2 regions of the Clostridium sp. LIBA-8553 genome follow, and region 2 is predicted to be linked to the other one. Evidence: riboswitches for the same ligand, from Rfam matches in the RefSeq annotation. Region 2 holds a riboswitch; the other holds the start of a gene.
The links. Region 2 has a riboswitch for thiamine pyrophosphate ahead of thiT (energy-coupled thiamine transporter ThiT). Riboswitches for the same ligand answer to the same signal wherever they lie in the genome.
Positions count from the first base shown of each region.

Region 1 (5,171 bases), 1.3 Mb from region 2:
GTTTAGTATATAATCGAATCTTTAGAAATTCTACAAATTTATATAAATTTAATTTATTTACCTAAATAATGAACTATTTATTCTTTTTGTTTTCCTCTATTTGTGCAGCTAACTCATTAAGATATTCCCATCTCTCATACTTAAAAGCTAACGCCTCTTCAACCTTTGCCTTTTCTTCCATTAGTTCTTGAAGTCTACCATACTCTGATGCATGTTTTGTCATTAGAGTATCTAAGTCCTCTATTTTTTCTTCAAGAGTCATTATATCTTCATCTATAGTTTCAAATTCTCTTTGCTCCTTAAATGAGAATTTTAGCACCTTACCTTTGTTTTTATTTTTATCCACAGGTGACTCTTTTTTATTTTTATCCACAGCTACTTCTTTTTCTTTGCTTTCAACAGCTTCTGCCTCTTTGCTTAGAAGATAATCCCCATAGTTTCCAGTATAAATATCTATTTTTCCGTCTCCTTCATAAGAGAATATCTTGTTACAAATTCTATCTAAGAAATATCTATCATGAGATACAGTAATAACAACTCCACCAAAATCATCTAAATAATCCTCTAGTCTATTTAGAGTCTCAATATCTAAATCATTTGTAGGCTCATCTAGAAGAAGAACATTAGGAGCTTCCATTAAAACTCTTAAAAGATGAAGTCTTCTTCTTTCGCCACCAGATAACATACCTATCATTGTCCATTGAAGTGTCCCATCAAATAAGAATTTTTCACACATTTGTGATGCTGTTATTCTTTCACCTGTAGCAGTTTGTAAATACTCTCCTGCCTCTTTTATGTAATCTATAGCTCTCATTTCCGGATGCATATGTGTATCCTCTTGTGAGAAACAAGCTATTTTTACTGTTTCACCTTTTATTATTTCTCCACTATCTGGTGCTATCTTTCCTTCAATCATTCCCATAAGCGTTGATTTTCCAATTCCATTAGGTCCTACAATACCAATTCTATCACTTCTTAGCACTATGTAGTTAAAATCATCAACTATCTTTTTATTACCAAAACTTTTATTTAGGTGCTCTATCTCTATTATCTTCTTTCCTAATCTTGTTCCCATAACAGAGATTTCTATATTCTCATTTTCAATAAAGCCTTCTTGATTTACTAATTCATCAAATCTTTGAAGTCTAGCTTTTTGTTTAGTAGTTCTAGCCTTTGCACCTCTTCTTACCCAAGCTAGTTCCTTTCTCATAAGGTTTTGTCTTTTTTCCTCACTTGCTTTTTCTATAGCTATTCTCTCCATCTTCTTTTCTAGGAAAACAGAATAGTTTCCATCATAGCTAAATAATCTACCTCTATCTAATTCTAATATTCTATTAGTTACTCTATCTAGGAAGTATCTATCATGAGTAATCATTAAAAGAGCACCTTTCCTAGCATTTAAGTAATCTTCTAACCAACTTATAGTTTCATTATCTAAATGGTTAGTAGGCTCATCTAGTATTAATAATTCACAAGGAGTTATTAAGGCAGCTGCTAGCATTATTCTCTTCTTTTGTCCTCCAGAAAGATTTCCTACTTTTTCTTCAAAATTAGTTATTCCAAGCTTAGTTAAAACATTCTTTGCTTCACTTTCCATATCCCAAAGATTTAAAGCATCTATTTTTCCTTGAAGCTTTATTAATCTTTCAGAATCACTATCTTTAACTTCGCCCTTATTCATTTTCTCAAGTAACTCTTCATACTCTCTTAGAATTCTCATTTCATCAGAGTTTCCTTTGAAAACTTGCTCTAAAACAGTAGCATTATCATCATAGTCTGGTGTTTGAGCAAGATATTCTATTCTTACTCTATTACCTTTTGTTACTGTTCCTTCATCCGGTTCTTCAACTCCTGCAACTATTTTTAAGAAAGAAGATTTTCCTGTTCCGTTAACTCCTATAAGTCCAATCTTCTCACCTTCATTTATTCCTAAAGATATATTATTAGCTAAAATTTTCTCTGAATAGCTCTTACTTATATTTTCAAGAGTTATTAAATTCATCAGTTATCCATCCTTTTCAAAACAAATCTTATTTTCATTATAATATAAAGTTAAACTTCTTCCAAAAATAAAATAAGGATTGTATCAAAAATAACTTAAAATAAAAACTTATAAACCTATTCTGAGAATTACTGAATTCCACTAAGAATTTATAATTTTTATTATTTTAAATTTGATACAACCCTCTATTAATTTTAATTATTTTTTATTAATTTTCTAATATTATTATTCACCTTCTTCATATGCCATATTCCAAAAATCAAGTTCATATAAACTTGCTCTTTTAAATATATCTATCAGTCTCTTTTCCTTTTCTTCGGATAAATTTGAACAAATTTTATCTACATATTCTATCCATTTATCAGTAAACTCAGTGAATCCATCTGAAGCATATTCATCAATCCAAGGTTTAAAAAAGTTTCCTTCTAGTTTATTAACATATTTCTTAGCTATATGTTTCCCTATGTAGCTATAGCTCCAAGTACATGGTAATGTTACTATGGCTATTTCATCTAACTCACCTGTTAGAGCTATTCCTTTCATATAGCTTGTATAACTTATAGTGGTGCCTTTATATTCTCTTTTTTCAGCCTCTATTTCTGATATTCCAAAATCTTTTAAGTATTCTATATGTACTGCTGTTTCATCCTCCATTGTTCCTTTTGTAGAACTATAGAAAAATCTCATATCTTCCATAGTTCTAGCCTTAACTACACCAACACAAAAGACCTTAGCATACTCCTTTAAGTAAAGATAGTCTTGGACTAAATACTCTTTGAACTTGTTTTTATTAAGAGTACCTTCCCCAATTTCTTTTATAAATGGGTGCTCTAAATACTTGTCCCATATAGGCATTGCCTCTTTTAATAATTTTTCCGTAAATCTCATATTTGACATCTCCTTCAATCTTATGATTAAACTTAATAGCTCAAATAAGGATTACCTAAAAGTTCTATAAAAGCATATAATCTTTAATATTTTAAATAAAAAACAAAAAGCTGCATCCTTGTAGGATACAGCTTAATTTATAAAAAGTTATAATACTCTAAATATAAAAAATACTATTATAAAACTTTCTACAGGCTTTCCTACGCTGGTATTACCCAGATCAGGTTTAAGGGTTAATAACAAAATGTTATCTCTCAGCCAAATGGCACCCCTAGCTATAAAGTCTACAATAATTATATATATTTTTTTAAATAAATTCTACTTTTTCTTGTTGAAGTAAAGATAAAACCTAAAATCTCATATAAAAATTATTCCAATAATCTTTATTACTCATCATCATCTTTCTAACTTCTTCATCATTACCATATTCATCATACCATTTTTCTAAAATTTCATAGGCAATGCCATGATATATTAAACTTCCTATGACAAAAGGTTTAGCTGGCACATCACTTAAAGATATTATTGTTATACCAGTTCCTATAGTCCCATATATTATAGTCCTCTCTGGAGTTACAAAAGATTTTGCTTTCTTTTTAAAATCAGACGCTCTTATGTATTTCTTTAGTCTTTTAGGTGTTGGAATAATGATAGTTTTTATCAATTTTATTCAATCCTTAAAATTACTCTTATTAAAAATATATATTCACAACTCAATCTTTATTCTAAAAGTATTGATTTATTTTTCTCTAAATATATTTTAAACCTATTGAAAAACCTATTATGTGTTATAATCTTATAAGAATTATTTTGGAAGGAGCTATTTAAATGGCGAGTAAGTTTTATTTACACAAAGGGAAAAATAAAAAAGCTGAACAAGGTAGACCTTGGATTTACATTGATGAAATAAATGAATATGACGGAGACTACGAAAACGGAGATATAGTTGAAGTTTATAATCACAAAGGTTATTTTCTAGGAAAAGGTTACATAAACGATAGAAGTAAAATAACTATAAGAATAATGACTAAGGACATAGATGAAGAGATAGATGAAAATTTCTTCAAGAGAAGATTTAAAACTGCTTGGGAATATAGAAAGAGAGTTATAGATACATCTTCATGCAGATTTATCTTTGGAGAAGCTGACTTCCTTCCTGGTCTAACAGTAGATAAATTTGAAGATTATTATGTAATTCAAATATCAACTCTTGGAATGGATAAATATAGAGACCTAATTGTTAAAATCCTAGTTGAGGAATATGGCGCTAAAGGTGTTTATGAAAGAAGTGACATAAAAACTAGAGAAATAGAAGGTTTAGAGCAAAGAAAAGGCTTCTTAACTGAGCCATTTAATACTGATATAGAAATAGTTGAAAATGGTGTTAAATACATAGTTGATTTAGAAAATGGCCAAAAAACTGGTTTCTTCTTAGATCAAAAAGAAAATAGAGCTGCAATGCATAGAATATGTAAGGGTATGGATGTTTTAGATTGCTTCACTCATACAGGTTCATTTGCTTTAAATGCTGGTATAGCAGGTGCTAAATCAGTTCTAGGAATAGATGTATCTCAGCATGCTGTTGACTGTGCTACAAGAAATGCTGAACTTAATAATCTTCAAGATGTTGTTAAATTTGAAAAGCATAATGCTTTTGATGTTTTAGGAGATTGGTCAAGAGAAGGAAAACAATTTGATGTTGTTATTTTAGACCCACCAGCTTTCACAAAATCAAGAAACACTGTTAAGCAAGCTATTAGAGGATATAAAGAAATAAACCTTAGAGGAATAAAAATGGTTAAAGAAGGCGGTTACTTTGCAACATGCTCTTGTTCTCATTATATGGATGAGGAGCAATTAAAGAAAACTGTTGCCGAAGCTGCTCATGATGCTAGAAGAACTTTAAGACAAATAGAAGTTAGAACTCAAAGTGCAGATCACCCAATACTTTGGAATTCAGATGAATCATACTACTTAAAATTCTTTATATTCCAAGTATTCTAAAAAAATTTAAAATTTAATGCATATTAAAAATAATACTGGTTAATATAATAGTGTAGCAAGAAAAGATTAAAAACTTAAACTTTTACTTATAAAAAAGAGGTGCTTTACAACAATAGCATACACTCTGAAATTTATATTTAAAAGCTAAGTAATAAACTAAATATTAAATATATTATTACCACGAGGTGCTTTACAAAAATGGCATACACTCACTAAAATGGTCATAACCACTTTAATATTTAAACATCTATTTTAAGCTACTTACTAGTTAGGAGTG
Region 1 covers NZ_CM173489.1:3,364,851-3,370,021, forward strand. The annotation lists gene AC2JAQ_RS15320 (ABC-F family ATP-binding cassette domain-containing protein) at 74-2,002, opposite strand; gene tenA (thiaminase II) at 2,228-2,890, opposite strand; TPP riboswitch at 3,071-3,173, opposite strand; gene AC2JAQ_RS15330 (hypothetical protein) at 3,240-3,554, opposite strand; gene AC2JAQ_RS15335 (class I SAM-dependent rRNA methyltransferase) at 3,719-4,894, shown strand.
Region 1: it holds a riboswitch for thiamine pyrophosphate, as region 2 does, so the genes downstream of both, tenA (thiaminase II) here and thiT (energy-coupled thiamine transporter ThiT) in region 2, are expected to answer to the same signal.

Region 2 (5,171 bases):
AAAATAATAATGCCTCTACTTCTTATAATATTTATAATTCTAACTATAAGATCTTTAACTTTACCTGGTGCTTTTGAAGGAGTTAAATATCTTTTAGTTCCAAGATGGGAAAACTTATTTAAAATAGATACTTGGGTAATGGCTCTAGGACAAGCCTTCTTTACTGTTTCTCTTAATGGATGTGGTATGGTTGTTTATGGTAGTTACATAAATGATAAATTTGATATTCCTTCTTCTGCAATGCAAACTGCTATCTTCGATACTTTAGCTGCACTTTTAGCATCATTTATGATTATGCCTGCAGTATTTGCATATGGATTAAACCCTTCATCTGGGCCCTCTTTATTATTTATAACTTTACCAAAGATATTCCAGGGTATGAATTTTGGAGCATTATTAAGTACATTATTTTTCCTTAGCGTAATTTTCGCTGCTATTTCATCATCTGTAAATATGTTAGAAGGTCCTGTTGAAGCCTTTATGGCACATTTTAAGTCAAACAGGATAAAAACTTCAATCACAATATCAGTACTTTGTTTCATATGTGGAATACCTTTATCCTTAAATATGAGTATGTTTGATAACTTCTCAAATCTTATTACAATAATAATTTCTCCACTTTGTGCTTTATTAGTGGCTATTGTATTCTACTACATTATTGGGGGAGATGATGTATTACTAGAAGTAAATAAAGGGGCTCATAAAAAGCTTGGAAACTGGTTTATTCCATTAGGAAAATATATATTTATTTTAGTTACAATCTTAGTAATAATACTTGGAATAATATATGGTGGCATAGGTTAAAATTTTTCTTTTTAAAATACTAGAACTTAAATAAAAACCTGGAATAATATAAATAATATCAATATGAAATAGGAGTCTTTATGAAACAAAGCCTTTATAATGATCCAGATTCCATAAATTTAATTGTAAACTATTTTGGAGATATTAAATCCATAGTAGATAAGCTTCCTGGCGCAAGCGTTTATATTATAGATGACACATTAGCAATACTCTCTTTAAAAGAAGCTGAGTTAGAAAATTTATTAGAAAAAATTCAACCTTTTATCCTTGCAGAATTAGGAACCCTCTATACATTAGAGAACACTACTCCGATTGAAGCTTCTTCTGCTATAAATTTTCATAGGAATCCTTACTTAAATTTAACCGGAACAGATGTAATAATAGGTATGATTGATACTGGCATTGATTATTTAAATGATGAATTTCTTCTTGAAGATGGCTCCACTAGAATACTTTATTTATGGGATCAAACAATTGATACTGGAAAAATTCCAGATAATATGCTACACGGCAGTGAATATTCAAAAGAGGATATAAATAAAGCCTTATCATTATTTAGAGAAGGTGGTGATCCCTATACTATTGTTCCTTCAAAAGATGAAATTGGACATGGTACAAAAATGGCTTCTATAGCTGGAGGAAGAGGAAAAAATCGAGACTTTATAGGTGCTGCACCTAATTGTGATTTTATTATAGTTAAATTAGAAGAAGCTTCTAAAAATTATGCTAACTTATTTTTTCCCCAAAACAATATACCAATGTATAGTAATACTGATATTATATTAGCCGTAAAATACCTGTATAATCAATCTATAAGATTACAAAAGCCTATAGTAATATATCTAGGGTTAGGTGGAAATTTAGGGCCACATAGTGGTGAAAGTAATTTAGAAAGATATATAAATGAAATCTCTACCAAAAGAGGTATAATAGTAGTTAGTTCAAGTGGTAATCAAGGAAATACAGATACTCATACCTCTGATATAATTCCTGGTACTGGCCTTGATAGTGTAATAGAAATAAATGTTGATAGAGAACAAAAGGGACTTATTTTACAAATTTATGGCACAAGGCCTGATAAATTCACTTTAAGTATAACTTCCCCATCTGGACAATCAATAAAAAACATAACGGTATCTGATACTAAATTGGGATTATTTGGGTTATTCTATAAAATTAAATTTATATACGAAGGAACTACAATGGAAATAGCATATGATTCTCCAGATGAATTTACAGGAGATGAATCCATATTAGTCCGTGCAAATAATATAACAGAGGGGATTTGGAAATTTACCCTCACCGGTGAGTATATAGCTTACGGAAAATACCATGCTTGGTTACTTCAAAGAGAATTATTAGCTTCAAACACTAAATTTTTAACTCCTACTAAAGAAACCACTTTAACAGAACCTGGAACATGCACAAATATAATCTGTACAGCAAATTATAACCAAAATAACAATGCTTTAATATCTAGTTCTGGTCAAGGCTATACAAGAAATAACGTAATCCAACCTATTATAGCTGCTGGTGGGATTAATGCCATAGCAACAAAGCCTGGTGGTGGGTCTTCTTTAGTTTCTGGTGGAAGTGTAGCAGCAGCTGTTACTGCTGGATGCTGTGCTCTCATCCTCCAGTGGGGTATAATAGATGGTAATAATCCAACAATGTATGCTCAAAAACTTCAAACCTATTTAATTAGAGGAGCTAAAAAAAGACCTAATGATACGTATCCAAATAGAAACTTAGGTTTTGGCCTTTTAGATATGGCAGGAACCGTAAACGCTCTAAGATTAGGCTCTTTAAGCAGAGACTCTTTATCCAATAGAGAATTTGATAAAGAGGGTTCCCTAGAGCCTGAAGACTATACTGAAAGCTTTAATGTGAATAATTTATTCATAAGAATTCCAAAATAAAAATTTATTTAATTTTTAATATTTCTTGACCTAATGATAATTAGCATATAAAATAAAATTAGAATTATTTTCATGTGCTAGGGGTGCCTTTAGGCTGAGAGATGATAATTATCATTAACCCTCAACACCTGATCTGGTTAATTCCAGCGTAGGGAAGCGTTTAGGGCTGTATTTAAACCGGATCTATATTTAGATTCGGTTTTTTTATTTACATTCTTTAGACTCTCTAAGCACACTTAAAGTTTAAGGAGGGGTTTAAACTATGATGTCATTTTCACAAATAATAAATGACTTTATACAAAGTTTTTCATCAATTAATTTAGGGGGAAATTTAAAGGAGATTTTAACTAATCCATTAACGATACTCACTTTAATTGGATTCCTAATAATATTAGTCTTACTTATAAAGGCTAAAGATATAAAATTTGATGCTAAAATGCTTACGACTATAGGTATTGCTTTAGCTCTTACAGCTGTATTAAACATGCTAAAGATATACAAATTTCCTCAAGGTGGAGGAATTACATTAGGTAGTATGGTTCCTATAATACTTATTGCTTATGCTTATGGTCCATTAGTTGGAATGCTTACTGGATTTCTATTTGGTATAATTTCCTTATTCATAGATCCATATATACTTCATCCTGTTCAGGTATTATTTGATTATCCTTTACCATACATGGCTTTAGGAGTAGCAGGATTCTTCAAAAAGCATAGAATTTCAGGAGCCGCAATTGCTATATTCTTAAAGTTTGTAGCTCACTTTATTTCAGGAGTTGTTTTCTTTGGATCATTTGCTCCTGAAGGAATGTCTCCAATTCTATATTCATTTTTAGTAAATGCTTCTTTAATAGGTGCTGATGGTTTAATATGTATAGTAATATTAAGTATTTTACCTGTTAACAGATTAATTAAAGCTATACAATCTAAAAGCATAACAAGTAAATATGCGGCTTAAAATAAAAAAAGGTCTAGATTTTTATAAAAATCTAGACCTTTTTATTTTTTTATTAAAGAATTATACTATAATTATAAGATAAAAAGTTAAATCAACTTAGGAGGTACTACTTATGAGTATTAATCATGGAGCTAATTTATTTGATTTATCAAGTAAACTAGGCTTAAAAAAAACAGATATTAAAGATTTCAGTTCAAATATAAATCCTTTTGGCGCATCTAAAAAAGCTAAGAATGCTATTTTAGAAAATATTGATATGGTTTCTATATACCCAGATCCTAAATATACATCATTAAAAGAATCTATTTCAGAATACTGTAATTGCAAAAAAGAAAATATTATAGTTGGAAGTGGTGCTACAGAATTAATCTCTTCTTTTATAGGTATTATTAATCCTAAAAAAGCATTATTACTTTCTCCTTCCTATTCAGAATATGAAAGCGAACTTAAAAAAATAAATTGTGAAATAATTAAGTTTTTTTCTAAAGAAGAAGATGACTTTAAAATAGATGTACATAAATTGATAAATTCTATAAATTCCTCAGATTATGACTTAGTTATAATTTGCAATCCTAACAATCCTACAGGATTTGCTTTTTCAAAAGATGAAATTTCTTCTTTACTAAAAAATACTTCTACTATATTTATGGTAGATGAAACATATGTTGAGTTTACAGAACCTGAAATATACTCCTCTACTCCTCTTGTAGATAACTTCTCTAATCTCTTTATAATTAGAGGAACTTCTAAATTTTTCTCAACACCTGGAATAAGATTAGGCTATGGACTTATTTCTAATAAAAAAATAAAGGAAGAAATGCTTGAGAAGCTTGATTTATGGAATATAAATATTTTTGCCACAACAATGGGTGAAATTATGTTCAAAGATAAGGAATACATAAACTCAAATACTTCTAAGTTAAAAGAAGAAAGAAATTTTCTATTTAAGGAACTAAATTCTTTAAAAGATTTAAAAGTTTATGAAAGCTATAGTAATTTTATTCTTTGTAAAATTATTTCTAAAAAACTTACTGCAACAGAACTTTACAATAAGCTTTTAGAAAAAGGACTAATAATAAGAAATTGTTCTTCTTTTGAAGGATTAAATGAATATTTCTTTAGAGTTTGTGTCTTAAAACCTGAGGATAATAAACTTCTTATAAATTCACTAAAACACATATTCTCATAATTTTTGTGTTTATTTTACTTATAAAAAAGGCAGTATATTTTAATACTGCCTTTTTTATATCTATTAAACAATCATAAACATAGCTGCTATTATTAAATAAACTGCCAAAAGTTGAACACCTTCAAGCCAATTTGATTCTCCATCACTAACAACTCTATTAGCTATAAATACAGATACGATTAATGCAACTAATTCAAAAGCATTAAATATTATGCTCATAGGCTTGAATATAAGACTTAAAAATATTAATACTGGAGCAACAAAAAGAATAATTTGTAAACTTGATCCTATAGCTATTTCA
Region 2 covers NZ_CM173489.1:2,031,445-2,036,615, forward strand. The annotation lists gene AC2JAQ_RS08950 (sodium-dependent transporter) at 1-804, shown strand, start outside; gene AC2JAQ_RS08955 (S8 family peptidase) at 885-2,723, shown strand; TPP riboswitch at 2,793-2,895, shown strand; gene thiT (energy-coupled thiamine transporter ThiT) at 2,986-3,681, shown strand; gene AC2JAQ_RS08965 (pyridoxal phosphate-dependent aminotransferase) at 3,794-4,870, shown strand; gene cax (calcium/proton exchanger) at 4,934-5,171, opposite strand, start outside.